3 regions of the Pseudomonas sp. RT4P38 genome follow, and region 2 is predicted to be linked to each of the others. Evidence: riboswitches for the same ligand, from Rfam matches in the RefSeq annotation. Region 2 holds a riboswitch; each other region holds the start of a gene.
What was found. A riboswitch is a leader RNA that binds a small molecule or an ion and turns the genes downstream of it on or off. The one in region 2 is predicted to bind cobalamin.
Positions count from the first base shown of each region.

Region 1: linked by a shared signal. The riboswitch ahead of ACYZT7_RS13720 (CbtB domain-containing protein) and the one ahead of cobO (cob(I)yrinic acid a,c-diamide adenosyltransferase) in region 2 are both predicted to bind cobalamin.
Region 3: linked by a shared signal. The riboswitch ahead of ACYZT7_RS20745 (ABC transporter substrate-binding protein) and the one ahead of cobO (cob(I)yrinic acid a,c-diamide adenosyltransferase) in region 2 are both predicted to bind cobalamin.

Region 1 is NZ_CM142703.1:2,934,253-2,944,569, reverse strand. Features, by position in the region: gene cobN (cobaltochelatase subunit CobN) at 1-2,811, opposite strand, end outside; gene cobW (cobalamin biosynthesis protein CobW) at 2,815-3,876, opposite strand; cobalamin riboswitch at 3,979-4,191, opposite strand; cobalamin riboswitch at 4,370-4,598, shown strand; gene ACYZT7_RS13720 (CbtB domain-containing protein) at 4,719-4,922, shown strand; gene ACYZT7_RS13715 (CbtA family protein) at 4,934-5,641, shown strand; gene ACYZT7_RS13710 (cobalamin biosynthesis protein) at 5,638-6,051, shown strand; gene cobM (precorrin-4 C(11)-methyltransferase) at 6,135-6,881, shown strand; gene nfuA (Fe-S biogenesis protein NfuA) at 6,944-7,528, opposite strand; gene ACYZT7_RS13695 (fatty acid cis/trans isomerase) at 7,767-10,064, opposite strand; gene metH (methionine synthase) at 10,219-10,317, shown strand, end outside.
Region 2 is NZ_CM142703.1:2,094,985-2,105,301, forward strand. Features, by position in the region: gene ACYZT7_RS09715 (PQQ-dependent sugar dehydrogenase) at 1-769, opposite strand, end outside; gene ACYZT7_RS09720 (hypothetical protein) at 838-1,422, opposite strand; cobalamin riboswitch at 1,577-1,811, shown strand; gene cobO (cob(I)yrinic acid a,c-diamide adenosyltransferase) at 1,893-2,504, shown strand; gene ACYZT7_RS09730 (cobyrinate a,c-diamide synthase) at 2,515-3,852, shown strand; gene bluB (5,6-dimethylbenzimidazole synthase) at 3,849-4,499, shown strand; gene cbiB (adenosylcobinamide-phosphate synthase CbiB) at 4,496-5,404, shown strand; gene cobD (threonine-phosphate decarboxylase CobD) at 5,397-6,389, shown strand; gene ACYZT7_RS09750 (cobyric acid synthase) at 6,386-7,837, shown strand; gene cobU (bifunctional adenosylcobinamide kinase/adenosylcobinamide-phosphate guanylyltransferase) at 7,986-8,504, shown strand; gene cobT (nicotinate-nucleotide--dimethylbenzimidazole phosphoribosyltransferase) at 8,504-9,559, shown strand; gene cobC (alpha-ribazole phosphatase family protein) at 9,556-10,131, shown strand; gene ACYZT7_RS09770 (adenosylcobinamide-GDP ribazoletransferase) at 10,134-10,317, shown strand, end outside.
Region 3 is NZ_CM142703.1:4,490,533-4,500,849, reverse strand. Features, by position in the region: gene ACYZT7_RS20770 (efflux RND transporter periplasmic adaptor subunit) at 1-1,244, shown strand, start outside; gene ACYZT7_RS20765 (efflux RND transporter permease subunit) at 1,241-4,384, shown strand; gene ACYZT7_RS20760 (copper-binding protein) at 4,396-4,752, shown strand; gene ACYZT7_RS20755 (ABC transporter ATP-binding protein) at 4,925-5,716, opposite strand; gene ACYZT7_RS20750 (FecCD family ABC transporter permease) at 5,713-6,714, opposite strand; gene ACYZT7_RS20745 (ABC transporter substrate-binding protein) at 6,723-7,736, opposite strand; cobalamin riboswitch at 7,877-8,079, opposite strand; gene ACYZT7_RS20740 (eCIS core domain-containing protein) at 8,251-8,847, shown strand; gene ACYZT7_RS20735 (tRNA (adenine(22)-N(1))-methyltransferase) at 9,122-9,817, shown strand; gene ACYZT7_RS20730 (hypothetical protein) at 9,963-10,317, opposite strand, start outside.

The sequences.
Region 1 (10,317 bases), 840 kb from region 2:
ACTGCCCGTCGCCCAGACTGGGCGCACGCCCATCAGCGCCATGGCCTGAGCGATGTCATCGCCGCCGGTGCGCATGGTCGCGGTGCCCCACACCGACAGGCCGAGTTGGCGCAGGTGATCGCCGTGGTCTTGCAGGTGTCGCTCAAGAATCAGGTTGGCCGACTGGAAACCGATGCGCCACGCGGTGGTGGTCGGCAGGTTACGCACGTCCACCGAGTAGAAGTTGCGCCCGGTCGGCAGCACGTCGAGTCGACCGCGACTCGGCGCACCACTGGGGCCGGCCGGCACGAAGCGGCCGCTGAGCGCGTCGAGCAGACCGCGCATTTCCGCCGGACCGCAGGCGTCCAGTCGTGGAGCGACTACTTCACGCAGGCTGTCGACGATGTCTTTCATCTCTGACCAGCCTGGCGCGTTCAGTTGCTCAATCTCAGTGTTCAGGGCTTGCTCAATCAGCTGTGTGGCGAACAGTTCCAGACGTTCGCGGGTATCACCTGCTGTGCGCCAGGCTTCATCGGTGAGGGTTTGCAGTTCAATCGGACGCGGCCCGGTCCAAGATTCGGCGAGCGCGCAATCCAGCGGATCGAAGCCCAGCGCGAACGCCTTGGCCAGCGCCCGCAGCAGACTTGATTGGGCGCCACGCCCATCGCCACGCGGAATACGCAGCAAGGCCAGCAAGGTGTCGATACGCAAACGCCCGGTCGGCGACTCGCCGAACACATGCAAACCATCGCGGATCTGCGACTCTTTCAAGTCGCACAAATACGTGTCCAGACGCGGCAACCAGATCGCCGCATCGGCATCACTGTCGAGCTTCTCGTCCAGTTGCAGTTCGCGGTCGATGTGCGTCTCGCGCACCAGTTGCAGGATGTCGCGCTGCAATTCCCGGGCACGGCGCGGATCGAGCAATTGCGCTTCGTAATACTCGTCGGCGAGTAATTCGAGGTTGCGCAACGGGCCGTAGGTTTCGGCACGTGTCAGCGGCGGCATCAGGTGATCGATGATCACTGCCTGGGTGCGGCGCTTGGCCTGGGCGCCCTCACCCGGGTCGTTGACGATGAACGGATAGATGTTCGGCAGCGGCCCGAGCAGCGCATCCGGCCAGCAATTCTCCGACAGCCCGACGCCCTTGCCCGGCAGCCATTCGAGGTTGCCGTGCTTGCCGACGTGGATCACGCCGTGGGCGCCGTAGGTGTTACGCAACCAGAAATAGAACGCCAGATAACCGTGAGGCGGCACCAGGTCCGGGTCGTGATACACCGCACTCGGGTCCACCTGATAACCCCGCGCCGGTTGAATGCCGACGAAGGTCAGGCCAAAACGTAGCCCTGCGATCATCATTCGCCCGCCACGGCACATCGGATCGCTTTGCGGCGTGCCCCAACGTTCCAGCACGGCTTGGCGATTGGACTCGGGCAAGGCGTTGAACATCAGGTTGTAGTCGTCCATCGCCAGGCTTTGCTGACATGGACGCTGGTCAAGGGTGTCGAGGTCGTTGCTGACACCACCGAGCAATTGCTGGATCAACGCGGTGCCAGTGTCCGGCAACTCCGCCGGTAGCGGATAACCTTCTTTATGCAGCGCACGCAGGATGTTCAGCGCGGCGGCGGGTGTGTCGAGGCCGACGCCGTTGCCAATACGCCCGTCGCGGGTCGGGTAGTTGGCGAGGATCAGGGCGATGCGTTTTTCAGCGTTGGGTACTCGCGTCAGATCAATCCAGCGCCGCGCCAGTTCGGCGACAAAATCCATGCGCTCCGGTTGTGGTCGATAGCAGACCACATCGGATTGACTGCGCTCGCTGCGCCAAGCCAGGTCCTTGAAGCTGATCGGTCGGCTGATGATTCGGCCATCCAGTTCCGGCAGCGCGATGTGCATCGCCAGATCACGCGGACCGAGGCCCTGTTCGCTGGCGCGCCAATCGGGTTCGTTGTCCTGGGCGCAGATCGCCTGGATCACCGGGATGTTGCGGCGAAACGGTCGCAGGTGCGGCGCTTCGGGGCTGGATTGCGCGAAACCGGTGGTATTGAGAATTACGCCGGCCTCGACTTCATCCAGCCAGTCCTCGACCACCGTCAGGCAGCCGGGCTCTTTCAAACTGGCCACGGCAATGGGCAACGGGTTCAACCCCGTCGCCTGCAAACGCTGACAGAAAACATCGATGAAACCGGTGTTCGCCGCTTGCAGATGCGAACGGTAAAACAGCACCGCCGCGACCGGTTGATCGGCCTGCCAATCGGCTTGCCAATCCTTCAGTTCAGCGGGGCTTTTGTGCGGGTGGTAGATCGCCGTGCGCGGCAGGGTTTGCGGCTCGGCCCAGGCGTAGTCGCGATCCAGCCAACGATTGGCGAGACAGCGGAAAAAATCCAGAGCATTGCTCATGCCGCCCTGACGCAGAAACTGCCAGAGTCGATCGCGGTCGCAGGCAGCCACCGTGCTCAGCTCGCTGAGTTCCGGGTCCGGGCGGTCATCGCCGGGCACCAGAATCAGTTGCACGCCGCGCTCCGACAGTTGCACCAGTTGCTCGACGCCGTAACGCCAATAGGCGATGCCACCGTGCAGCGAAATCAGTATCACCTTGGCATGGCGCAGCACTTCGTCGACATACAAGTCGACCGACGCGTGATTCTGCACCTGCATCGGGTTGGCCAGGCGCACGCTGGGGTAATCGTCGGGCAACTGCTGCGCCGCCTCGGCGAGCAGCGCGAGGCTTGAGTCGCCGCTGCACAGGATCACCAGCTCGGCGGGGGTTTGTCCAAGGTCGGCAATGTTGTCATCCGACACGAAACCGCCGGGCTGGGTCCTGAGCAGATGCATGGCTTAAACGCTGAGCGCAGCGCGCAATTGCGCTTCAAGCAGAGTGGCGTCCAGCTCCTGACCGATCAACACCAGACGCGTGGTGCGCGCTTCATCGGCGCCCCACTGACGGTCGAAGTGCTTGTCGAAACGTGTGCCCACGCCCTGAATCAGCAGGCGCATCGGTTTGTTCGGGATGGCGGCGAAACCTTTGACACGCAAGATGCCGTGTTGAACCACCAGTTGAGTCAGCGCGTCCAGCAGCAGGCTTTCGTCGGCTTGCGGCAGTTCGATGGAGATGGAGTCGAACGCATCGTGGTCGTGATCGTCTTCACCTTCATGGTGGTGATCATGATGGCTATGACGGCTGTCGATGTGTTCTTCAGAACCGGCGCCGAGGCCGATCAGCACGTCCAGTGGCAGACGACCACTGCTGGCCTCGATGACTTTCACGGCGGGCGGCAATTCTTCAGCGACTTCCAGGCGTACACGGGCCAGGTCTTCAGGGCTGATCAGGTCGGCCTTGTTGAGGATCACCAGGTCGGCGCTGGCCAGTTGGTCGGCGAACAGCTCGTGCAGTGGCGATTCGTGATCCAGGTTCGGGTCGAGTTTGCGCTGGGCATCGACCTGGTCCGGGAAAGCCGCGAAGGTGCCGGCGGCGACCGCTGGGCTGTCGACCACGGTGATGACCGCGTCAACGGTGCAGGCGCTGCGGATTTCCGGCCACTGGAAGGCTTGCACCAGCGGTTTTGGCAAGGCCAGGCCCGAGGTTTCGATAAGGATGTGGTCGAGGTCGCCGCGGCGGGCGACCAATTCGCGCATCACAGGGAAGAATTCTTCTTGAACGGTGCAGCACAGGCAGCCGTTGGCCAATTCATAAACGCGGCCGTTGGCTTCTTCTTCAGTGCAGCCGATGGAGCACTGCTTGAGGATTTCGCCGTCGATGCCCAGCTCGCCGAACTCGTTGACGATCACCGCAATACGACGGCCCTGAGCGTTGTCGAGCATGTGCCGCAGCAACGTGGTTTTGCCCGAGCCGAGGAAGCCGGTAACGATGGTGACGGGGAGTTTGGCCAGTGTTTTCATCGGATGCCCTTTGGCAAGGTGGCGGGCATATGGCACGACGACCGGCAACGCGGACGCGCGTGCCTGAAGAGTTCGCCACCGGATCACCCCGCCCGGTTGAAAGTGAGAATCTGTGTCGAGGCAGGTCTCCTGGCTGACGGCTTGCCAGTCGTTCGACTGACGTTGGCTGCGCCTTCCCGCGGGCCCGATAGACAGGGCTTGCAGTGGCGTGGCAGCCAAAAGAACCGTTCACAGTTGCGGGGGCAGCCGCGGCATCGACCGCGTTCCCTTCTTAGCTTCGGCAGACGCCGAAGAACCTCGAAAGCGCAAGGCTACGCATCGTGTGGGGGCGGGTCAATGTCTTGTGCCGACCTCCAGGGCGCCTTCGCGGGCAAGCCTCGCTCCTACAAGAGCGCCGCCGTCCTTGTAGGAGCGAGGCTTGCCCGCGAAGAAGTCACCTCGATCTCGAGTTGAGAACGCTTGCCAATTGACGCCCAACCCCCGCCCATGCTCTCCTACACGCCTTGTTACGGGTGCCCTTCACAGGGTGAAACGGGAAACCGGTGAATCATGTGCTTTACTCTAAAGTCATGTCAGTCCGGTGCTGCCCCCGCAACGGTAAGCGAGCGTAGCGTCAGATCCACTGTGCCAGCAGTTCGGCATGGGAAGGTGATGCTTGCAGGTCAAGGCGAAAGCCAGCGCCCCTCGTGAGCCCGGAGACCGGCCCGCAACACAAAGTGACCATTACGATCACTGAATAACAAACCCGCGGTGGGCGGGCGCTGTTTGAACCTCTGCGCGCCCGGCTCGCAGGGGTCTTCCATGCGCTCTATTCACCCGCTGACAGACCAGAGGGAAGCGCCATGTCGATCATCAGCAGTACCGGCAGCAACACCGATAAGAGCAGCGCCAGCACCACCACGACCCTGACTCAACGCCTGACCGCCGCTGTGTGTGCGTCGATCCTTGGTGCTAGCCTGGTGTATTTCGCCGGTTTCTCGCACATCGAAGCGGTGCACAATGCCGCGCACGATACCCGCCACAGCTCTGCATTCCCGTGCCATTGAGACCTGCTGACATGATCAAGCGTATTGCGCAAACCGCAGGGTTCACCGGGCTGCTGGCCGCCCTGTTGCTGACCCTGCTGCAAAGCTTCTGGGTGGCTCCGCTGATTCTGCAGGCCGAGACTTACGAAAAATCCGAGCCCGCCGCTGTTGCAGTTCACGAACACGCCGCGGGTGCTGTCGCCGCTCACACTCACGACGCCGAAGCCTGGGAACCGGAAGACGGCTGGCAGCGTGTGCTGTCCACCACGGGCGGCAACCTGGTGGTAGCGGTCGGTTTCGCCCTGATGCTTGCCGGTCTTTACACCTTGCGCGCACCGACTCGCACTTCCCAAGGCCTGCTCTGGGGCCTGGCCGGTTACGCGACGTTCGTGCTGGCACCGACCCTCGGTCTGCCGCCCGAGCTGCCGGGCACTGCCGCGGCTGATTTGGCGCAACGGCAGGTCTGGTGGATCGGCACGGCTGCCTCCACCGCGGTCGGCATCGCATTGATCGTGTTCAGCCGTCACTGGCTGATGAAAGTGCTCGGCGTGGCCATTCTGGCCGTTCCTCACGTGATCGGTGCACCACAACCGGAAGTCCATTCGATGCTGGCTCCAGAAACCCTGGAAGCTCAATTCAAAATCGCTTCGCAGCTGACCAACGTGGCATTCTGGCTGGCCCTGGGCCTGATCAGTGCCTGGTTGTTCCGCCGCAAAAGCGATGGTCAATACCACGCATGACTGAGATCAGCACAGCGCCGACTTTAGTGGTCGGCCTGGGCTGCCAGCGCGGCTGCCCTGTCAGCACGCTGCGGGCGCTGCTTGATCAGGCGTTACAGGCTCATAAAATCGAACTTCACCAGATCAAGGCCCTGGCCAGCATCGACCTGAAGCGCGAAGAACCTGGCTTGATCGAATTGGCCGAACAACTAGCACTCCCACTGATGTACTTCAGCAGCGAACAACTGGCCGGCTATCAACCGCAACTCAGCCACCGCTCGGACATCGCGTTCGAACGCACCGGCTGCTACGGCGTCGCGGAAAGTGCCGCCCTGGCCCTGGCCGAACACCTGACCCAGGCACCGGCAAAATTGCTGATTTCACGACAAAAATATGCCCAGGCCACCTTGGCATTGGCCGGCGCCGCCTAAAATCCTCGATAATCCCCGTCTTTGATCATGAGCAATCTTCATCTGAAGCCTTGCCCAGCCCCTTTTTCTCACAGGAACCGACGATGACCGTCTACTTCATTGGCGCAGGTCCCGGCGACCCGGAACTGATCACCGTCAAAGGCCAACGGCTGATTCGCAGCTGCCCGGTGATCATCTACGCCGGCTCCCTGGTGCCCGCCGCCGTGCTGGAAGGCCATCGCGCCGAACAGGTGGTCAACAGCGCCGAACTGCACCTGGAACAGATCATCGAGCTGATCAAATCTGCCCATGCCAAGGGCCAGGACGTGGCCCGGGTGCACTCTGGCGATCCAAGTCTTTATGGCGCCATTGGCGAGCAGATTCGCTACCTGCGCGAACTCGACATCCCTTTTGAAATTATTCCCGGTGTCACGGCCACGGCGGCCTGCGCGGCGCTTCTGGGCGCGGAACTGACGTTACCGGACGTGTCGCAAAGCGTGATCCTGACCCGCTACGCCGACAAGACCGCCATGCCCGCCGGCGAAGAACTGGGCAGCCTGGCACAGCATGGGGCGACCATGGCGATTCATCTGGGGGTCAATCATCTGGAGAAAATCCTGGTTGAATTGCTGCCGCACTACGGCGCGGACTGCCCGATCGCGGTGATTCACCGAGCGACCTGGCCGGATCAGGATTGGGTGGTGGGGACGCTTGAAGACATTGCCGCGAAAGTTGAAGCCAAGGGGTTTCGGCGCACGGCGTTGATTTTGGTGGGCCGAGTCTTGGGCAGTGTTCACTTCAGTGAGTCATCGCTGTACCGCGCTGGGCATGCGCATCTCTACAGACCCTAGGACCCATAAAAAAACGGCGCTCACGGGGCGCCGTTTTTTTATGTTTGCAGCGAACACCTTGCTTAGTAGTAGGCGTTTTCTTTCTGCGTGTGGTCGGTGACGTCACGAACACCCTTGAGCTCGGGAATGCGTTCGAGCAACGTGCGCTCGATGCCTTCGCGCAGGGTGACGTCTGCCTGGCCGCAGCCTTGGCAACCGCCGCCGAACTTCAGTACGGCGATGCCGTCTTCGACCACATCGATCAGGCTGACCTGACCGCCGTGGCTGGCCAGCCCCGGGTTGATCTCGGTTTGCAGGTAGTAGTTGATGCGCTCGTTGACCGGGCTGTCGGCGTTGACCATCGGGACTTTGGCGTTTGGCGCCTTGATGGTCAGCTGGCCGCCCATGCGGTCGGTGGCGTAGTCGACTACCGCGTCGTCCAGGAAAGCTTCGCTGAACGAGTCGATGTAAGCGGTGAAGCTTTTCAGCCCCAGCGCCGTGTCTTCAGGTTTTTCTTCGCCCGGCTTGCAGTAGGCAATACAGGTTTCGGCGTACTGAGTGCCAGGCTGGGTGATAAAAACGCGGATGCCGATGCCTGGGGTGTTCTGCTTGGAGAGCAGATCAGCCAGATAATCGTGGGCGGCGTCGGTAATGGTAATAGCGGTCATGGAAACTCCTCGCAGGCTTGGGCGCAGTTTACGCCAATCATCGCGCCGCACAAAGTCCTAGTATTTTTGTCGGGAAAGATGCGCCTGTCGATGAACATCTGATCACCGCAACCCCTGTAGGAGCGAAGCTTGCTCGCGAAAGCGGTCTGATAGTTGACATCTATGCTGAATGTCAGCCCCCTTTCGCGAGCAAGCTTCGCTCCTACAGGGGTTCGGCGGTGCGTGTTCAGGCTTTCAATCAAAGATTCTCGTACCGGTTCATGTCCAGCACGCCCTCTTCCACCGGATCGGTCTCGTGGACGTACTGGCTCAGGTCATGAAAGTAAAACCAGAACTGCGGATGGCTGCGGCGAATGCCCCAGCGCTCGACGATTTTTTCGAAGCGATGGGCGTCCTTGGCGTTTTCCATGGCATCCACGAATGCCGGCACTTGCTCGGCCGGGATGTTGAACATGAAGTTCGGATAGCTGCTGAGTACGCCCGGGTAAACAGTCACGGTGTCGAGCCCTGGCTGATACCGCAGCGATTCACCGAGCAGGAACGCCACGTTACTGTGCGCGCGGTTGCGCAGCAGGCTGTAAACCTCGCGTTTGCCGCTCTGGGTTTCAATGCGCAGCAGGGTCGCCTCCGGCAACTGATCAATGACCCTCAATCCGGCCGCCGGACGCGAAGTCAGTCGACTCAACGCCTGCTCGGCGCTCTGCAATGCCGGATCGATGTTCGGCCGCGAGCAATAAGCGCCGTCACACCGGTTGATCGGATCAGGCTTGGCGTTGAGGTCGCCGTAACGGGCCAGCATCTGCATGACGAAATCGCGTTTCGGGTCCTTTTCGTCCAGCACCAGCGCCGTCTCTTTGTCGTTATCGATGGACTCGTAGTCCATCCACATCTTGAATTTTCCGCCGCTCTGGTACCAATCGTCGAGGTAATCATCCCGCGAATCGGCGGGCATCAGACGCAAGAAGTTTTGCTCGGCGCCGTTGCGGATCAGGTCGAAGTACAGGCGCGTTTGCGCCTGATGGGAGACGTTGCCGAACACGTCGAAGTTAACCGCCAACTGGTAGTAAGTGCGCTCCAGCAGCGGGAAGTCGAACAGCCACATCGTTTGTGGCACGTCACCAATCAGGCCCTTGTTCACCGAGGCGCTGTCGAAATGCCGGAAAATGCTCAGCAGCGCGTTGTCGTTGCCGGCCCACAAGGTCGACCAGCTCGGGGCAGGCGTATCGGCGTAACTGTCACGGCGCAGCGCCTCGTACTCGTTACGCTTGTTGCGGTAGTCATGCCACAGGCTCAGGACACTGCCGACATCATCGTTCTGCCCCGGCATCGCCAGCAACGGCGTGGCCTGACCGCGATACTTCGGATCGATGATGTAGAGGTCGTGCTCTGGCGCCTGGAACAGTGCCCAGAAGTTATCGCGGATCACGTCGGTGGCGATCTGGCCGCGGCACACCGGGCCGCGAATGAAGGTACGCACGAAGTATTCGGCATTATCGAGCATGAACTGATAACGCGCCTGGGCCGGGATCGCCTCGAACGTGCTGAACGGATTGGCCCGACGCTCCGGCCCATAGCCTGGCAACGCGTCGACCTGCCAGTTGCCGTTGTAGAAGAGGCTTTTGATCCGCGCCATCTTCGCCGCGCTCAACGGGTAGGTGATGTGGGTCTTTTGCACAATCACGCCTTGCACCGGCCACAAGCGGTAATACACCTGAGTACCCGGATCGTCATTCGGGCGGCGTGTGTTGATCAGATCGATCGGCTGGCCGGTCGGCGTGCGTGAACGTACCCACTGAAAGAAATGCCCCGGCTCGCCGTCTTTGAAATAAAGATGAGCGAGAAACCAATGTTCGAACAACCAGCGCCCCACAAGGCTTTGCCGTGCGCCCGGTGCGTTGAGCAGGTTTTCCCACTGCACCACCTGCAACGCTTCTTTGGCGCTCGGCACAAGGCCTTGCTCGTCAATCGGCGCGCCGGACGCCAGCCAGCGTTGCAGCGTCTGGTATTGCTGGTCGGTCAGGCCGGTGACCGCCAACGGCATGCCCTCTTGGGGGTGTGAACGGGCGTAGCCGTCGAACTCGGCCGGCATGGCGCACCTGTTTTCCCGGCTCAGACCGAGGACGATGTCTTCCGGCAACCTGGCATTGGGTTGCAATGGGGTTTTGTGGCCCTGCTCCAGCATCCGCGCCATCAGCGATGCTTGGCTGCCTTGAGCATTGAGCACCGAATAGAAGTCCTTTTGCTGCCAGGCACGTTTGCCGAAAGCGTCATAAAACAGCCGGGTCGGCGCGGCAGCCTGGCGGCGTTCGCCGTCGTAGACCGGGGTCTTGGTCGCGCCCCGAGCAGCCCCTTCGCCACTGCCCAGATTGAGCTGACAGGCGGCGTCATAGCAGGCGTGGCAGGCCACACACTTTTCGGTGAAGATCGGTTGGATGTCGCGGCTGTAAGAAATCACAGAGGAAATCGCCGGACCTTGCGCGATGGCATCCCAGCTTAAAAGCAGCATAAACAGGCTGGTGATGACGCGATTCGACATGTCCCAGGTCCCAATCATGAAAAGCGCCGCGATTCTACCGGTCTGTCCCCCACACCATCATGAGCGATATTCATGAAAAACCGGGACATGCTCTAAAACCACGCAGGTTTGCTATTATCCCGCCCCTTCGTCATGGTCTTTCCGAGTAGTCCAAATGTCCGATCGCAGTGTTCGCCTTCAAGCTCTCAAGCACGCCCTCAAAGAGCGCATCCTGATTCTCGATGGCGGCATGGGCACGATGATCCAGAGCTAC
Region 2 (10,317 bases):
CCGAGGCGAAGATTCGATGATTGCCGGTGGCGCGATCCACTTCCCAGATCGCCGCGCGACCTTCTTCCTTGTCCATGCCGTTTTCGGCCACGTTGCTGTTGGAGCCCACCGTGACGTACAGCTTGCGGCCGTCCTTGCTGGCGATGACGTTTTTGGTCCAGTGATGATTGAGCGTACCGCCTGGCAGGTCGATCACCTTCATCGGCTGTGACTTGATCGCCGTCTCGCCGTTTTCATAGTGGAAGCGCAGCAAGCGGTCCGTGTCGGCGACGTACAGGTCATTGCCGACCAGGGTCATGCCGAAGGGCGAGTTGAGGTTTTCCAGGAACACCGTGCGGGTTTCGGCGATGCCGTCGTGGTCCTTGTCCCGCAGCAGCGTGATGCGATTCGGGCTCGGTACTTTGGCGCCGGCACGGCCCATGACTTTGCCCATGACCCAGCCACGAACGCCTTTGCCGTCATCGGGTTTGGGTGGTGCGTTGGTTTCGGCCACCAGCACGTCGCCGTTGGGCAGCACGTAGAGCCAGCGTGGGTGATCGAGACCTTCGGCAAAAGCCGCGACCTGAGTCCCTGTCGCGGCGATGGGTTTCGTGCCGTCCGGCCAGCCGATCGCCGGGGCGATGTTTACCGTCGGAATCAGGGTCTTGTTCGGTTCTGGCAGCTTGGGTGACGGGCCGAAGCCGTCGGAGACTTGCAGCCTGGCGGTTTCACCACAGGCGGCAAGCCCTCCGGCGAGCACGATGACGAGAACGAGCGGGGGCTTGCGCATGCTGATCTTCCCTATGAATGCATTGACCTAATCAATAGAGAAGCACAGGTGCGCGATGGTTCAACCGGTCAGCCGCGGGCTTCCTTGAACAGCACGGCAATGCCGGGGTGATAGTTGCCGGCTTCGTTGCGCAACTTGCGATACGCGTAGGGGAAATACCAGGCCACCGCGCAGGTGTGTTCCTTTTGCAGGTCGTCGACCATGTCCTGGAGTTCTTCCGGAGTAGCGCTTTGTTGAGCCTTTTGTGGCGCGACGAACAGGCAGCCGAGTTTCAGGTCGCTGGCGTAGCTGATGCGTTTGGCATCGCTGGTGATGTCCTGCAATGCTTGAGTCAGGTTCAGGCTGTTGACGCGTGGCCAGCGCTGGGTCGCCTGAAGGTAAGCGCGTTCTTCGCGGGTCGCGATAAACAGATCGGCACGGCCATTGCGTTCGCCTTCTTCGGTCTGTTTACGGGTCGGCGTTTGTTGCAACGTCACCATTTCCGCCATCCACGCAGCGGCGGACAGCAGGCTCAGGTTGGCTTTTTCATCGAACCAGTAAGGCGTGTCGTTATCGCCGCGCACGGCGTTGTAGCGGTCGATACAGTCAAACCAGCGTTCCAGCACCGGGCGCAGGAATTCCAGCTTCGGATTGCTGATGATCATGCCTTGCATGTGGCTCACCCTTGTTATTGTGTTGTGAGATTGTGGCTCTTTGATATCACTGCTGAGAGTGTGGCACAAGATTGGCGTCAGATAATTGATCGACGGCAGTTATTCGCTCGCAGGCCGCCCGTCTTCAATTGACGCTCCATCCCCAACCCTCTAACCTTCGCGGCTTGTTTCAGGTGCTCTGTGGCCTTGGTCGACTGAGTGAAACAGGGAAGCCGGTGAGTGACTCTCTTCAAGCGACGAAGAGCCATGATCCCGGCGCTGCCCCCGCAACGGTAAATGAGTGAAGGCTGCGCCTTGAGCCACTGTGTCGAGTGTCGACATGGGAAGGCGCGCAGTCAGGCTTCACGCCGCTCATGAGCCCGGAGACCGGCCTGATCCATCCAGCGGCATCACGGTGGGCGATGCCAGGCTTCTTGCCGTCTATTCTTGTGCCTGCCCGCCGTTATCCAGCCTCAACGGAGAGCTCCCCCATGACTGATACCCCCGATCGTGACGAACGTCATCTGGCGCGCATGCTGCGAAAAAAAGCCGTGATCGACGAACGCATCGCCAATTCCCCGAATGAATGCGGCCTGCTGCTGGTGCTGACCGGCAACGGCAAGGGCAAAAGCAGTTCGGCCTTCGGCATGCTCGCCCGGTCCATGGGCCACGGCATGCAGTGCGGCGTGGTGCAGTTCATCAAGGGGCGCAACAGCACCGGCGAAGAACTGTTCTTCCGGCGCTTCCCGGAACAGGTGCGTTTTCATGTGATGGGCGAGGGCTTCACCTGGGAAACCCAGGATCGCCAGCGTGACATCGCCGCTGCTGAAGCCGCCTGGGCGGTGTCCCGCGAATTGCTGCGTGATCCGTCGATCGGCCTGGTGGTGTTGGATGAGTTGAACATTGCGCTCAAGCACGGTTATCTGGATCTCGATCAAGTGCTCAGCGACTTGCAGACCCGTCCGCCGATGCAGCACGTGGTGGTCACCGGTCGCGGCGCCAAGCCGGAGATGATCGAACTGGCCGACACGGTCACCGAAATGGGCGTGATCAAACATGCGTTCCAGGCCGGGATCAAAGCGCAAAAAGGCGTCGAGTTGTGAGCTGCACTTTATGAATAGCCATCGTCAATGCCCGGCGGTACTGATTGCCGCGCCGGCCTCCGGTCAGGGCAAGACCACCGTCACCGCCGCGCTGGCCCGTTTGCATCGCAATCAGGGGCGCAAGGTTCGCGTGTTCAAGTGCGGCCCGGACTTTCTCGACCCGATGATTCTCGAGCGCGCCAGCGGTGCGCCGGTGTATCAACTGGACATGTGGATGGTCGGCGAACAGGAAAGTCGTCGTCTGTTGTGGGAAGCCGCCGGCGAAGCCGACCTGATCCTCATCGAAGGCGTCATGGGGCTGTTTGACGGTACGCCGTCCAGCGCTGATTTGGCGCGGCATTTCGGTGTGCCGGTGCTCGGTGTGATCGACGGCACCGCCATGGCCCAGACCTTTGGTGCACTGGCGTTGGGATTGGCGCGCTATCAGCCGGATTTGCCGTTTGCCGGTGTGTTGGCCAACCGCGTCGGCACCCTGCGTCACGCGCAATTACTGGAAGGCAGCCTTACTGAAGGTTTGCGCTGGTACGGCGCGTTGTCCCGGGAAACCGGGATCGAATTGCCGAGTCGTCATTTGGGTCTGGTTCAGGCCAGTGAGTTGAACGATCTCGATCTGCGCCTCGATGCGGCGGCCGATGCGCTGGCCAGCAGTTGCGAGGTCGCGCTGCCACCGGCGGTGGAATTCGCCGCGCCTGATGTGATCGCTGCCGAGCCGTTGTTGGCCGGTGTGCGAATTGCCGTGGCCCGAGATGAAGCGTTTGCCTTCACCTACGGCGCCAGCCTGGATTTGCTGCGGGCCATGGGCGCTGAGTTGTCGTTTTTCTCGCCGATCCGAGACACGCAATTGCCGGAGGCAGACAGCCTCTATCTGCCGGGCGGTTATCCCGAACTGCACCATGTGGCACTGTCACAGAACAGCACAATGCTGACCGCAATCCGTGCTCACCATGCGGCGGGCAAACCGTTGTTGGCCGAGTGCGGCGGCATGCTGTATCTGCTCGATTCTCTGACGGATGTCGAGGGCACTCGCGCTGAATTGGTCGGCTTGCTGGCGGGGGACGCGGTGATGCAAAAGCGTCTGGCCGCGTTGGCGTTGCAGGCGGTCGAATTGCCGGAAGGTTCGTTGCGCGGGCACACCTATCACCACTCGTTGACCAGCACCGAATTGGAGCCGATTGCCCGGGGCCTGAGCCCTAACGGCGGGCGCGGGGCGGAGGCGGTTTATCGTCAGGGGCGGATGACCGCCTCTTATGTGCACTTCTATTTCCCGTCCAATCCATCGGCGGTTGCCGCGCTATTTGCGCCTGACCAAAACCCTGTGGGAGCGAGCTTGCTCGCGAAGAGGCCATGACTGACAACGCCTTCTCCGAAGCTGAACGCGCGGCAGTCTACCGAGCCATCGGCGAACGCCGCGACATGCGCCATTTCAGCGGCGGCACCGTCGAGCCGCAATTACTGCGGCGCCTGCTCGAAGCGGCGCATCAGGCACCGAGTGTCGGCCTGATGCAGCCCTGGCGGTTCATCCGCATCAGCGATCGAGCCCTGCGCGGCAAGATCCAGCTACTGGTGGAAGAAGAACGTATCCGCACCGCCGAAGCCCTCGGCGAGCGCACCGACGAATTCATGAAGCTGAAAGTCGAAGGCATCAACGACTGCGCCGAAGTGCTGGTCGCCGCGCTGATGGACGATCGCGAGCGCCATATCTTCGGCCGTCGCACTTTGCCGGAAATGGACATGGCCTCGTTATCCTGCGCGATCCAGAACCTCTGGCTGGCTTCCCGCGCCGAAGGACTGGGCATGGGCTGGGTGTCGCTGTTCGAGCCGCAAGCCCTGGCGGACCTGCTGGGTTTGCCGGCCGGTGCCAAGCCCTTGGCCGTGCTTTGCCTGGGGCCGGTCAAGGCATTCTATCCGGCGCCGATGCTGGTACTCGAAGGCTGGGCGCAGGCGCGTCCGCTCAGTGAGCTGCTGTATGAAAATTATTGGGGAGTGAGTCAATGAGTGTGGCGTTGTTGAGTGTCGCCGCGGTTGCGCTGGATGCGCTGCTGGGTGAACCCAAACGCTGGCATCCGCTGGTGGCGTTCGGCCGTTTTGCCGATCGCATCGAGCAACGTTTCAATGGTGAAGGTCGTGGCTGGCGCAGCCATGGTGTCACCGCTTGGGTGATTGCAGTGTTGCCGCTGACCCTGCTGGCCACGGCGTTTTCCTGGGCGCCCTATGTCGGCTGGATCGTCGAGATTCTCGTGCTCTATTGCGCCCTCGGCATGCGCAGCCTTGGTGAACACGTCGAACCGGTGGCAAAGGCGCTGCGCAGCGATGATCTGGACGAGGCGCGCAAGCGTGTCGGTTATCTGGTCAGCCGCCAGACCAGCGAACTGGATAAAACCGAAGTCGCCCGCGCCGCCACCGAATCGGTGCTGGAGAACGGCAGCGACGCGGTGTTTGCCGCGTTGTTCTGGTTTGCCGTGGCCGGCGCGCCCGGTGTGGTGCTCTACCGTTTGAGCAACACCCTTGATGCGATGTGGGGTTACCGCAACGAACGCTTCGAACGTTTCGGCTGGGCGGCGGCAAAGATCGACGACGTCCTCAACTACATCCCTGCACGCCTGGTGGCGCTGACCTACGCGCTGCTGGGCAAAACCCGACTCGCTCTGAAGTGCTGGCGCACCCAAGGTCCGACCTGGGACAGCCCGAATGCCGGGCCTGTGATGGCGGCCGGTGCCGGTGCGCTCGGTGTCGAGTTGGGCGGGGCGGCGATTTATCACGGTGAACTGCATCAGCGTCCGCAACTGGGCGAAGGCATGCCGGCGGACGCCGACTCCATCGACCGCGGCTGGCAATTGGTCCAGCGCGGGGTATGGTTATGGTTGCTGATCCTCTGCGTGGGGGCTGAATTTTATGCTTGAGCACGGTGGTCGGTTACGCAAGGCGGCGCTCGAATACGGCATCGCCGAAGCCGATTGGCTCGACCTGTCCAGCGGCCTCGCGCCCTGGCCGTTTCCGGTCCCGGAGATCCCGTTGCGGGCCTGGGCGCGTTTGCCGGAAACCGATGACGGTCTGGAGCAGGCGGCCTGTGATTATTACGGCGCCGCTCAGGTGCTGCCGGTGGCCGGCTCGCAAATGGCGATCCAGTTGCTGCCGCGTTTGCGCCGGGCGGGCAAGGTCGGCGTGCTCTCGCCGTGTTACGCCGAACACGCCGAAGCGTGGCGACGCAATGGCTACATCGTGCGTGAAGTGCTGGAGCAGGAAGTCGACTTCTATCTCGACAGCCTCGACGTGCTGGTGGTGGTCAACCCGAACAACCCAACCGGCCTGAGCCTGACACCGAGTCGGTTGCTCGACTGGCACTCGCGGCTGGCCCAGCGCGGTGGCTGGCTGGTGGTGGACGAGGCGTTCATGGACAACACACCGCCGCTGAGCCTGGCACCTTTTGCCCATCAGGTCGGGTTGATCGTGCTGCGTTCCTTCGGCAAGTTTTTCGGTCTGGCCGGTGTGCGCCTCGGTTTCGTGCTGGCCGAGCGCAAGTTGCTCAAATTGCTGGCCGAGCAAGTCGGACCGTGGGCGGTCAGCGGGCCGACGCGGGTGCTGGGTCAGGCTTGTCTGCTGGATACCGAAGGGCATGCCCGGCAACGGGTTCGCGCTGAAGAAGCCAGCGAGCGTCTGGCGCTGCTGCTTGAACAGCACGGCTTCACACCCCAGGGTGGCTGCGCCTTGTTTCAATGGCTGATCACCGAACGCGCCGAAGCACTGCATGAGTTCATGGCCCGGCGCGGCATTCTGCTGCGCTTGTTCACGCACAACAGCAGCTTGCGTTTCGGCCTGCCCGCCGATGAAGCCGACTGGACACGTCTCGCGCAAGCGTTCGAAGCCTACGCTAGGGAAACCCAATGACTACGTTGATGGTGCAGGGCACCACGTCCGACGCCGGTAAAAGCACGCTGGTGACGGCATTATGCCGCTGGGTCACGCGTCAGGGCGTCAGCGTCGTGCCGTTCAAGCCGCAGAACATGGCGCTCAACAGTGCCGTGACCGCCGACGGTGGCGAGATCGGTCGCGCGCAAGCGGTACAGGCTCAGGCCGCCAACCTTGAGCCGCACACCGACATGAACCCGGTGCTGCTCAAACCCAACAGCGATACCGGCGCCCAAGTGATCATCCATGGTCGCGCGGTCACGACGATGAACGCGGTCGCGTATCACGACTACAAAGCCATCGCCATGCAAGCGGTGCTGGCCTCTCATGAACGGCTGAGCGCGGCGTATCCGGTGGTCATGGTCGAAGGCGCGGGTTCGCCGGCCGAGATCAATCTGCGTGCCGGTGACATCGCCAACATGGGCTTTGCCGAGGCGGTGGATTGTCCGGTGGTGTTGATCGCCGACATCAATCGAGGCGGGGTTTTCGCGCATCTGGTGGGCACGCTGGAACTGCTGTCATCCAGCGAGCAGGCGCGAGTCAAAGGCTTCATCATCAACCGCTTTCGCGGTGACATCGCCTTGCTGCAACCGGGCCTCGACTGGCTGGAATCCCGCACCGGCAAACCGGTGATTGGCGTGCTGCCTTACGTGATGGACCTGCACCTGGAAGCCGAGGACGGCATCGATCAGCGTCAGACCGACAAGGCTGACCAGGTGCTGAAAGTGCTGGTGCCGGTGCTGCCGCGCATCAGCAACCATACCGATTTCGATCCGCTGCGCTTGCATCCGCAGGTGGATCTGCAATTCATCGGCCCCGGCCAGGCGATTCCCCCGGCCGACCTGATGATTCTCCCTGGCTCTAAAAGCGTTCGCAGCGACCTCGCGTATCTGCGGGCCAATGGCTGGGACACCGCGATCAGTCGTCATCTGCGTTATGGCGGCAAAGTGCTGGGCATCTGCGGTGGCCTGCAAATGCTCGGTGAACAAGTACACGATCCGCTGGGCCTCGAAGGCGCACCGGGTTCCAGTGCCGGTTTGGGCTTGCTGGCGTTCGAAACGCAGCTCGAAGAAGAGAAGCAATTGCGCAATGTACGCGGGCGTCTGGCGCTGGAAGACGCACCGGTCAGCGGCTATGAAATTCATGCCGGCGTGACCACCGGGCCGGCATTGGAAAACGCCGCGGTGCAGCTGGACGATGGTCGCTGCGACGGTGCGCAAAGCGTGGATGGGCAGATTTTCGGCACCTATCTGCATGGGCTGTTTGAATCGCCCGCGGCGTGCAGTGCGCTGTTGCGCTGGGCAGGTTTGCAGGCGGTGCAGGACGTGGATTATCACGCGTTGCGTGAGCGCGATATCGAGCGGCTGGCGGATCTGGTGGAGAAGCATCTGGATATCTCGCTGCTGCGGGAGCTCTGTGGGATTTGAGGTGACTGCACCGGCCCCATCGCGAGCAAGCTCGCTCCCACAGGTTCCGTGTGCGGACCAAAAATCTGTAAACAACCTCGATCCTTGTGGGAGCGAGCTTGCTCGCGATGAGGCCTGTCGCTACACCGCTAATTAAAAGGTTATGAACATGCTGCAACTAATCCTCGGCGGCGCCCGTTCCGGCAAAAGTCGCCTGGCCGAAAAACTTGCCTCCGACAGCGCTCTGGCAGTGACTTACATCGCCACCAGTCAACCGCTCGACGGTGAAATGAACGAGCGGGTCGCCCATCACCGCGCCCGTCGTCCGGCCGAATGGGCGTTGATCGAAGAGCCTGTGGAACTCGCCCGCGTCCTGCGCGAAACCGCCAGCGCCGATCGGTGCCTGCTGGTGGATTGCCTGACGTTGTGGATGACCAATCTGCTGATGCTCGACGACACCGAACGTCTGTCTGCCGAGCGTGAGGCGTTGCTGGACTGCCTGGCGTCCTTGCCGGGTGAAATCATTTTTGTCAGCAACGAGACCGGAATGGGTGTCGTGCCGCTGGGCGAATTGACCCGCCGCTATGTCGATGAAGCCGGTTGGCTGCATCAAGCGTTGGCCGAGCGCTGTGAGCGAGTCGTCCTGACCGTCGCCGGCCTGCCCCTGACTTTGAAAGGAACTAAGTGATGACTCACTCCTGGTGGCTGAACCCCTGCAAGCCGATCGATGCTCAAGCGGTCGAGCAGGCGCAGGCCCGTCAACAGCAGCTGACCAAGCCTGCCGGCTCCCTCGGACGGCTTGAGTCGGTGGCCGTGCAATTGGCCGGGTTACAGGGGCAGGTCAAGCCGAGACTCGATCAGCTGTGGATCGCGATTTTTGCCGGTGATCATGGCGTGGTTGCTGAAGGGGTGTCGGCATTTCCTCAGGAAGTTACCGGGCAGATGCTGCACAACTTCGTCAGCGGTGGCGCGGCGATCAGCGTGTTGGCGCGGCAACTCGGGGCCTCCCTGGAAGTGGTCGACCTCGGGACCGTCACGCCGTCGTTGAATTTGCCGGGTGTGCGTCACTTGAACATCGGCCCGGGCACAGCGAATTTCGTCGAAGAGTCGGCGATGACGCCGGCTCAAGGCGAACTCGCTTTGCAAGCCGGTCGCGACAGCGTGCAGCGCGCCATCGCGGCGGGTGCGCAGTTGTTTATTGGTGGCGAGATGGGCATCGGCAATACCACCGCGGCCAGCGCGTTGGCCTGTGCCTTACTCGATTGCCCAGTGGTGCATCTGGCCGGGCCGGGCACGGGTTTGAATGCTGCGGGTGTCAGCCATAAAGCTCTGGTTATCGAGCGCGCTTTGGCACTGCACAGCGCTCAGCGTGGCGATGCGCTGCAAACCCTGTACAACCTCGGCGGTTTTGAAATCGCTGCGCTGGTCGGCGCGTATCTGGCGTGTGCCCAGGAAGGCGTCGCGGTGCTGGTGGACGGGTTCATTTGCAGCGTCGCGGCATTGGTGGCGGTGCGATTGAATCCTGAATGCCGTCAGTGGCTGTTGTTTGGTCATCGCGGCGCCGAGCCGGGTCATCGTCATGTCCTGGAAACCCTGAATGCCGAACCGCTGCTGGACCTCGGCCTGCGTCTGGGCGAGGGCAGTGGCGCTGCGTTGGCCGTGCCGTTGCTGCGTCTGGCGTGCGACCTTCACGGGCAGATGGCGACTTTCGCCGAGGCCGCCGTGGCGGACCGTCCGGCATGACCTTGCGCCTGGACCTGTTGCGCCACGGCGAAACCGAACTCGGCGGCGGCTTGCGCGGCAGCCTCGACGATGCGCTGACCGAACAGGGTTGGGCGCAGATGCGCGCGGCGGTGGTCGAGCAGGGGCCATGGGATCGTTTGGTCAGCTCGCCCTTGCAGCGTTGTGCGCGATTTGCACAAGAACTCGGCGCGCAACTGGGTTTGCCAGTGCAGTTGGATAAAGACTTGCAGGAGCTGCACTTCGGCACCTGGGAAGGGCAGAGCGCCGCGACGCTGATGGAAACCGATGCCGAGGCGTTGGGATTGTTCTGGGCCGACCCTTATTCGTTTACGCCGCCTCAGGGTGAGCCGGTCGTGGATTTTTCGACGCGGGTGTTGGCGGCCGTTGAGCGCTTGCATGCCGCCTACGCCGGCGAGCGGGTGTTGCTGATCAGTCACGGCGGGGTCATGCGTTTGCTGCTGGCTCAGGCGCGGGGTTTGCCTCGTGAGCAGTTGCTCAACGTCGAAGTCGGGCATGGCGCGTTGTTTTCGCTGTCGGTCGAATCCGGCGTGTTGTTAAGGGAAGCGACCTGACCATGTTGCCGTTCTGGATCGCCCTGCAATTTTTGAGCAGTTTGCCGGTTCGTCTGCCGGGCATGCCGACGCCACAGGAGTTGGGGCGGTCGCTGCTGTTTTATCCGCTGGTCGGCCTGCTGTTTGGCGGGATTTTGTGGGCGTTCAACTGGCTGTTACTCGGCACTCCGTTATTGCTTCATGCAG
Region 3 (10,317 bases), 2.4 Mb from region 2:
ACGCCAGTGGAGCAGGGGATCGTGCGACCGTCAGTATCGATCCAAGTCTGGCCCAGAATCTCGGACTGCGTTTTGCGACAGTTACCCGTGGAATCTTTGACTCCAGCCTCGATGCGACAGGTGTCTTGGCGTTCAACGAGCGTGATGTCGCTGTGATTCAAGCACGTACCTCGGGCTTTGTGGAGCGGGTCTATGCCCATGCTCCCGGTGATGTGCTCAAAGCCAACGCGGCGTTGGCGGATATCCTGATGCCGGAATGGGCCGCTGCTCAGACAGAGTTCCTTGCCCTGAAGCGCAGCGGGGATGCTGACCTGTTGGTTGCTGCCCGTCAGCGCCTACGGCTGACAGGGATGCCGGCAGCACTGATTTCTCAGGTAGAGCGTGGCGGTAAGGTTCAGCCGTACCAGACGCTCACCAGCCCCATTGCCGGTGTACTGCAAGAGTTGAACGTACGCGCGGGTATGACCGTGGCGACTGGCGACACTCTGGCACGCGTCAATGGCTTAAGTAGTGTCTGGCTAGCCGTGGCCGTTCCAGAATCGGAGTCCGGAGCTATCACCGTGGGGCAGGCAGTCGAAGCGCGCTTGCCAGCCTTTCCAGGGACAATGCTTAGTGGCAAAGTCAGCGCGATTCTTCCCGAAACCAATCCGGACAGCCGCACCATTCGTGTGCGGGTGGAACTACCCAATCCGGACGGGCGCCTGAGACCAGGTTTGACGGCGCAGGTACGCCTGAATCGCTCGACCGAGCAAAGTGTGTTGTGGGTGCCCAGCGAGGCCGTCATTCGCACTGGCCGACGTGCCTTGGTGATGATCGCCGAAGACGCTGGCCGCTATCGTCCAGTGGAGGTGCAGCTCGGGCAGGAAAGTGATGGCAAGACGGCGATATTGAAAGGTCTGGAAGAAGGACAGAAGGTGGTTACCTCTGGCCAGTTCCTGCTCGACTCGGAGGCCAGTCTTAAGGGTATTGTTGCAACCTCGGAGCAAGAGCCACCACCCAGCGCAGCAGCCTCCAGCTTTCACGAGGCGGATGGGCAAATCGTTGAGATCAACGACAAAGAAGTCACGCTCGCCCATGGCCCCTTCAAGACACTCGGCATGCCGGGTATGACGATGACTTTCCCACTCGCCAATCCGGCTCTGGTGCAGGGCCATAAAACGGGCGACAAGGTTCGGATCGCGGTGAGCCAAACCGACGATGGCTTGCGTGTAGAGCGCTTGGATAAATCGGGGAGCCAGCCATGATCGCTGCCCTCATCCGTTGGTCAGTGGCCAACCGATTCCTGGTACTACTGACGACGCTATTCGTCACGGCTTGGGGTATTTGGTCGGTGCAGAGCACGCCCATTGATGCGCTGCCGGATCTCTCTGATGTTCAGGTGATCATTCGCACCCCGTATCCGGGACAAGCGCCGCAGATTGTTGAGAACCAAGTGACCTATCCGTTGGCCACAACAATGCTCTCGGTGCCGGGCGCCAAGACGGTGCGTGGTTATTCCTTCTTCGGTGACAGCTTCGTTTACGTGCTGTTCGAAGACGGCACTGACTTGTACTGGGCTCGCTCGCGGGTGTTGGAGTATCTAAGCCAAATACAAAGTCGCTTACCGGCCAGCGCCAAGCCGGCGTTGGGACCAGATGCGACGGGGGTGGGTTGGATCTATCAGTACGCACTAGTGGATCGCAGTGGCGGACACGATTTAGCGCAGCTTCGCGCACTTCAGGACTGGTTCCTCAAGTTCGAACTCAAGACCCTGTCCAACGTGGCGGAAGTGGCCACCGTGGGGGGCATGGTCAAGCAATACCAGGTGCAGCTTGATCCGCTCAAACTGGCCAGCCTCGGCATCACTCAGGCGCAGGTAACCGAGGCTATTGGCAAGGCCAATCAGGAAACCGGTGGGGCCGTGCTGGAGATGGCTGAGACCGAGTTCATCGTGCGTGCTTCCGGCTACCTGAAGACACTAAATGACTTTCGGGCAATCCCGCTCAAGCTGGGTTCGGGTGGTGTGCCGGTGACCCTTGGCGATGTCGCCACGATCCAGTTGGGTCCGGAAATGCGGCGTGGCATCACTGAACTCGACGGCGAAGGCGAGACCGTCGGCGGCGTGGTGATTTTGCGCAGCGGCAAGAATGCTCGCGAGACCATTGCGGCGGTCAAAACGAAACTCGACGAACTGAAAAGCAGTTTGCCGGCCGGAGTGGAAATCGTCACCACCTACGACCGCAGCAAGCTGATCGACCGCGCTGTGGAAAATCTCAGCCACAAACTAATCGAAGAGTTCATCGTCGTCGCGTTGGTGTGTGGGATCTTCCTCTGGCACCTGCGCTCATCCCTGGTGGCGATCATCTCCTTGCCGGTTGGTGTGTTGATTGCCTTCATCGTCATGCGCTACCAGGGCATCAACGCCAACATCATGTCCTTGGGCGGGATAGCCATCGCCATCGGCGCCATGGTCGATGCCGCCGTGGTGATGATCGAGAACGCCCACAAGAAGATTGAGGCTTGGCACGTGGCTAATCCCGGAGAGGAATTGAAGGGGGAGCGTCATTGGCACGTGATGACCGAAGCGGCGGCAGAAGTAGGTCCAGCACTGTTCTTCTGTTTGTTGATCATCACCCTGTCGTTCATTCCGGTGTTCACCCTGGAGGCGCAAGAAGGGCGGCTGTTCGGCCCGTTGGCTTTCACCAAGACCTACGCCATGGCCGCAGCGGCGGGATTGTCAGTAACCTTGGTGCCGGTGCTGATGGGCTATTGGATTCGAGGACGAATTCCCAGTGAACAACAGAATCCGTTGAACCGGTGGTTGATTCGGATCTATCAGCCGGCTCTGGACGCGGTCTTGCGTCGACCAAAGATCACGCTGCTGGTGGCGCTATTGGTTTTTGTCAGCGCGCTATGGCCAATGTCTCGCCTGGGTGGCGAGTTTCTCCCCCCGTTGGACGAGGGCGACCTGCTCTATATGCCTTCAGCTCTGCCGGGATTGTCGGCGCAGAAAGCGGCGCAACTGTTGCAACAGACCGACCGCTTGATCAAGACCGTTCCAGAGGTCGAACACGTATTCGGTAAAGCCGGTCGTGCCGAAACTGCCACCGACCCCGCACCGCTGGAGATGTTCGAAACCACCATCCAATTCAAGCCGCACGAGCAATGGCGGCCAGGCATGACCCAGGAAAAGTTGGTGGAAGAACTGGATCGAGTGGTACGAGTCCCTGGGCTTACGAATATCTGGATACCACCGATTCGCAACCGTATCGACATGCTGGCCACGGGGATCAAGAGTCCCATCGGAGTGAAAGTTGCCGGCACCAACCTATCGGAGATCGATGCCGCGACTCAGGCGGTCGAGCGAGTTGCCAAGGGCGTACCCGGTGTCAGTTCGGCTCTGGCCGAGCGGCTGACGGGTGGCCGCTATATCGACGTGGATATCGACCGCAAGGCCGCCGCTCGCTACGGACTGAATATCGCCGATGTGCAATCCATCGTGGCCGGCGCTATCGGCGGTGAAAACGTCGGCGAGACCATTGAAGGTCTTGCACGTTTCCCGATCAACGTGCGTTACCCACGGGAGTGGCGTGACTCGCTCGGTGCCTTGGAGCAGTTGCCGATCTACACCCCGTCAGGCAGCCAGATCACCCTCGGCACGGTGGCAAAGGTCAAGGTCAGTGACGGTCCTCCGATGCTCAAGAGCGAGAATGCACGGCCCTCTGGTTGGGTATACATCGACGTGCGTGGCCGGGACATTGCCTCGGTGGTAGCTGATCTACGCCGGGTAGTCAGTGAGCAGGTCAAGTTGCAGCCAGGCATGAGCCTGAGCTATTCGGGACAGTACGAATTTCTCGAAAGGGCCAACGCTCGACTCAAACTGGTGGTGCCTGCCACTCTGGTGATCATCTTCGTGTTGCTCTACCTGACTTTTGCCCGCTTCGATGAGGTCGTGCTGATCATGGCCACTCTGCCATTCGCACTGACGGGCGGAGCATGGTTCCTCTATCTGTTGGGATTCAACCTGTCAGTCGCCACCGGGGTCGGGTTTATCGCCTTGGCCGGAGTGTCTGCCGAATTTGGCGTGATCATGCTGCTCTACCTGAAGAACGCCTGGGCCGAACGTGAGGACCTCGGCGACAGCACTGAGCACGGGCTGGTTGCGGCCATTCGTGAAGGCGCCGTGCAGCGAGTTCGACCCAAGGCCATGACCGTGGCCGTGATCATTGCCGGTCTGTTACCCATCCTGTTGGGCAGCGGCACCGGCAGCGAGGTCATGAGCCGCATCGCCGCGCCCATGGTTGGCGGCATGATCACGGCGCCCTTACTTTCTCTGTTTGTCATCCCGGCAGCCTATCGCCTGATGCGTCGGCGCCATCTCCCAGTTGAACCCACCACCCCTTAAGGAAAAGTCGTATGAAACTGACCCTGATTGCAGTTGCAAGCACCGTAGTAACGCTGTCTTTTTCTGTCCTGGCAGAGGACATACCGGGCATGAAAATGGGCGGTATGGACGGTATGCAGATGAAGCAGGACGCAAAGCAGGCTCCAGTAGCCAAAGCGCAAGGCACTATCAAGGCTATTAACTCCGAGAAGCACACTGTGACTATCGCTCATGGCGCCGTGCCGGCGGTGCAGTGGCCCGCTATGACCATGGCTTTTTCCGCCACGGCGGAGCAATTGGAGGGTCTAAGCGCTGGAGATCAGGTGGCTTTCGAATTCAGATCTGAGGGCGCGAAAGCCATGATTGTGTCCATTAAAAAGGTGAAATAACCACGAGACGCCTAGCGCTCCCTCCCACACGGTGTTGTAGGTGGGAAGGGGGCTTGGCGTCTGTTTAACGATTTTGTCGTTAACCAACCGCGATCACGTTAAACCGGCGCGACTTGAAGCTGATCATCTCTGTCGCCTGAGGTTCGACATATCTCGAATACTCGAGAGCAAGTCAAACAGAGCGAAATCGCAGAATCTGCGCGCCGTCGAAAGGATCGACAAGGTAATGCCCGTGCACGCCGAACGTATCCTGCAAGCATTGCGGGGTCAGCACCTCAAGTGGCTTGCCGAGGGCCGCTAATCGCCCCCGATCCAGTACCGCCAAACGGTCACAGGTCAGCGCCTGATTCAGGTCATGCAGGGCGATCAATGTCGTCACCGGCAGAGCCTGCACTACTTTTAGAATGGCGAGCTGGTGCTGGATATCCAAGTGATTGGTCGGTTCGTCCAGCAACAGAATCTGCGGGCGCTGGGCCAAAGCGCGAGCGATGTGGACACGCTGACGTTCACCGCCGGACAGACTGTGCCAGGTACGGTTTTTCAGGTGCGTTGCATCGACGTCGCGCAGCGCCTGCAGGACGATGGCATCGTCCTCACTCGACCACGGGCTCAAGGCCGACAGCCATGGCGTTCGGCCCAGGGCTACGGCATCAAACACACTGATGGCATCCAAGGTGTCGGCCTGTTGCTCTACCACCGCCAGGGTTTGCGCGATGGTTCGTCGTGACTGCGCCTTGAGGCACTGGCCGTTGAGGTGGATGTCTCCCCGGCTGGGGACGCGCACGCCGGCCAGCAGTTTGAGCAGCGTGGATTTTCCCGAACCGTTGGGCCCGACGAGGCCCAGGGTTTCACCACGACGGATGTCCAGGTGGATGTCGTGCAGCAACTCAGCGTCGCGGACATGGAACCCGAGGCCGGAACAACTTAGTACGGATTCGTCGATAACAGGCGAGGCAGCATTCATCGGGCATTCCTCCGACCGATCAGGATCAACGCGAACACCGGCGCGCCAACCAGTGCGGTGATGACGCCGACCGGGATCACCTGGCCTTTGATCAGCGTTCGGGAGAGCACATCGGCGGCGATCAGAAACACACCACCCAGCGCGCTCGCCGGCAGCAGACGCGCATGCCGGGTGCCCAGCAGCAGTCGCACGGCATGGGGAATGACCAGTCCGACGAAACCGATGGAACCGACAATCGACACCATCACCGCCGTCACCAGTGCGGCGCAGCTGATCAACAGAAATTGCACTCGGCGTACCGGAATGCCGAGCGAGGCGGCTGAGTCCGCGCCAAAAGTGAAGGCATCCAGCGTCCGACGGTGCCACAGGCACACCGCGAGACCGATCAATGCCACGGGCACCGACAGCCAGACCGACGGCCAGCGCACACCGCTGAGATTGCCCAGCAACCAGAACATGATGCCGCGGGCCTGTTCGGAACTGGCCGACTTGGTGATCAGAAACGCCGTAAGCGCATTGAACAACTGCGAACCGGCAATCCCCGCCAGGATGATTTGCCCGGTGCCGCCGTTTGAACCACTGGCACGGGCCAGCAAAACAACCACGGCGAAGGCGGCAACGGCGCCGGCAAACGCCCCGACCGACAGCGAAATCAGCCCCGCCCCGAGGCCCAGCAATGCCACCAGTACAGCGCCCGTCGAAGCGCCGGCGGAAATGCCGAGCAGATAAGGATCGGCCAGCGGGTTGCGCAACAGCGATTGCAGGATCACCCCGCAGGTGGCCAGGCCCGCGCCGCAGGCCGCTGCCACCAGCGCGCGGGTCAGGCGGTAATTCCAGACGATGCCTTCGTCTATCGGATCGAGGACATAACCGGCAGTCCACAGTTTGTTCGCCAGCACCTGGAACACCACGCTCGGTTCGATGCTCGTTTCACCGATGGTCACACCGGCAATCACGGCCAGCAGCAGTGTCAGCAATGCCAGCAGCGTACGAATCAGCACCCTGGTCATTTCGGCAGGTCGTAGCCGTTGATGGCTGATGCCAGGGTTTCAAGACCGTCGAACATTCTCACGCTGGCCTGCATGGCCATGGCGTCGAGGATGATGATGCGGTTGTTTTTCACGGCGTCCATGTTGCGGGTCACCGGGTCGCTGCGCAGGAATTCCAGTTTCTTTTGATAGTCGTCAGCCGGGAAGCGACGGCGATCCATGCGTGCGATGACCAGGAAGGTCGGGTTGGCCTTGGCGATGGTTTCCCAGCCGACGGTTGGCCATTCTTCATCAGACTGAACCACGTTGCGCACACCCAACGTGTTCAACATGAAGTCGGGAATGCCCTTGTGCCCGGCGACATAGGGGTCGATATCCAGACTGGCGCTGGAGAACCAGAACAGCGCACTGGTGTGCTTCAGATCCTTGTTCTGTACGGTGGCAATGGACTTGGCCAGGCTGGCCTTGAGTTGGGCGGTCAGCTGCTGGCCACGTTCCTGCACGTCGAAGATTTCAGCCAATTGGCTGATGCTTTTGTAGAGGCTGTCGATGTGAAATGCCTCCAGACGTGTGCCATCGGCACCGACCAGGTTGTCCTTGGCTTCGCAGTCGGAGGGCATCAGGTAGGTCGGGATCTTCAGTTCGTGAAATTGGTCGCGAGTACCGACCACGCCTTGCGGGCCGACCATCCACTCCAGCTCCACTGCCACCAGCTGCGGACGCTTGCCGATCACCGCCTCGAAACTCGGCTCGTTATCGGCCAGGCGCTCGATCGTGTCGTTCTCTGTCTTGTACGTGGCCAGCACATCGTTGAACCACAACGAAGTGCCGACCAGCGTGTTGCCAAGGCCCATGGCGTAGAGCATTTCAGTGCCAGCCTGGCCGATGGTCACGACACGGCTGGGTGCCTGCTGAAAGGTCAACGTGCTGCCACAGTTCTCGACGGTCAGGGGATAGTGGGTCGGGGCCGCATGGGCGAGGGTGGACAGTCCCAGGGCAGTGGCGAGGGTGGCAAGGCGGAACAGCAGCATGACGCAATCTCCATGTGACCGTACAAGAGCAGCGGTACGGACTGGAAACACATCATCGAACGCTGCCATTGAAGCAGTGAAGTGCCGATCACTGAGGTGACGCTCGGCGCAAGGATGTCCTTCCCGGACACCCCGCCGGTTAGTGATTTGCTTGGCCGGCAGGTCTCCTGACTGGTGCGTCGTCGCCAGGCTCCAGCCTTCCCGGGAGTGATCCCAGTGGCAGTTCAGGAGCAGGCTCAGCACCTACAGTTGCGGGGGCAGTTCCGTTTGATGCCGTGTCAGGCATCTCGGATTCCCTATTAATCCCATTTGGAAACCGGTGGCCGGCATGGTAGTCGATCATGCCGAATATCACCACTGAGCGCTTTTGGCTGATGACTGCCTGTTCACGACTGACTTTCTCAGGGCGTGAAGCGGTCATCGAGAAGAGACCGATAGCGATACGCTAAAGTTATGCGGGTCGTCGATCAATTGTGATCCATTGTTCGTGCTGCGTCCGTCCCTGGAGCGTCCAATGCCGCCCATCACCACGCGCCTGGTGGCGCTGTTTGTTCTTTGCCTGACGCTTGAAGTGCCAGCCCAGACCAACGCCTGCCCAGCTGGCGAGAAACAAGTGTGCCTGGACGGCTGCATCTGCCTGCCAGACGCAGGACAACTGCTCGGCCCCCTGTCTGATGGCATCTTCCAGATCGCGGCACCTGCCCTGGCGCTGTGGCTGACCCAAGCCCGCGCTGAAGCAGCCAACGCCGACATCCAACCCATTCCACCGCACATCCGGGAGCAACTGCTGCGCTGGTACGACCCCAGCGTGCTGGATATCGCACGCTACAAAGTTAGCGACAACGGCCAATTCAGCGCCGCCACTGCCATGCTGCAAAACCCCGATGTCGGTGCCGTGACGCTGATCGACATCATCCTCTTCCGGGACGCTCAAACCGCAGAACAGAACATCGCGCTCTGGGCTCACGAATTAAAGCATGTGCAGCAGTATCAGGAATGGGGGGTAGAAGGATTCGCCCAGCGGTATACACAAGATTTCAATGCTGTGGAGGCGCCGGCTTATGCCATTCAGGCTGAGGTCAGACGGTTGGTGCGGGAAGGGACTGACTGAAGGGTAGTGAAGCCGCCCATCACGACTGGCTGCATTGTGTCGATTTCGGTCAGTAGTGACAGCAGAAATCGTCCCATTGCAGCCTTTCAAGCACCGCAAAGGTCGGCCAAAATCGGTCCATAGCCAGGGTTCGCTTTGGGCCGATACGCGAGCGCAGGTATGGATCGAGCCATGGCCCTGGTCGCATAAATTTGAAATGCACGGCGTTGCTCGACAGAATCGTGCCCCGATCCGGCCAAAGGTGCCGGACGTTCGTGGTGAAAAGGGGCTGCAGTTGAACGAACAGACATTGTCCATGCGCCTGGAACGCGTGGCGGCGCATGTGCCAGCCGGTGCGCGCCTGGCCGATATCGGCTCGGATCACGGCTACCTGCCGGTGGCGTTGATGCGCCGGGGCGCCATCGCGGCGGCGGTGGCCGGCGAGGTGGCATTGACGCCGTTCCGCTCGGCCGAACGCACCGTGCGCGAGAACGGCCTGGACCAGCGGATCGTCGTGCGCCTGGCCAATGGCCTGGCGGCGATCGAGCCGGGAGACGGAATCACGGCGATCAGCATCTGCGGCATGGGCGGCGAGACGATCCGCGACATTCTCGACAGCGGCAAGGCGCGTCTGAGCGGCCAGGAGCGCCTGATCTTGCAGCCCAACGGCGGCGAGCAGCCACTGCGCCGATGGCTGATGGAAAATGGCTACCGCATCCTCTGCGAGGAACTGCTGCGGGAAAAGCGCTTCGACTACGAAATCATCGTCGCCGAGCGCGCCGGGCCGGTGATGTACACCGCCGAGGAGCTGTACTTCGGCCCGCTGCAGATGCAGGCACGCAGCCCGGCGTTCCTGGTCAAGTGGCAGCGCATGCTGCGCCAGAAGCAGAAGACCCTGACCCACTTCGCCCGAGCGCGGCAGGCCGTGCCCGAGGAGAAGGTGCAAGACGTCGCCCGGCAGGCCCGGTGGATCACCGAGCTGCTGGCTTGAGCCCAGCAACTGATCTGAGGCGGATCTCAGCCCGTACCGATACGCTACCCAAAAACTGCTCCTGGTTTTTCGCGTTATGACAGGCGTGATTCGCGTGTGGCGCTGATCAAGCCCTCGGCCGTGACACCGATGCGCAAGAACGAATCTAAGCGTCAGATTGTTTTTTTGCCAGGCCGATGGCTGTAGTCATATGCGGTACAGCGTAGGCCTTGTACCAATGATTCATTCCCGCAATAGCTTTCTGGGCGGGTGCCGTGTCGGCTGCCCCGACCAATTCCGCGCAAGCCTGCGCCATCGAGACAAGAATGCGGGCTGCTTCGGGAACATAGGGGAGGTCATTCCCAGCTTCATGACGCTCACGAATGATCTGGTAGCGAATGTTCTCCGGGAGTGTCCAGGCACTGATTAAAAACTCCTGAACGGAGTAATCGACGCCTTTGATTTCCACGGTCGCGCAGCGATGTTCCTCACTGAACCCTGCCGCTTCGATCTGCTCACAG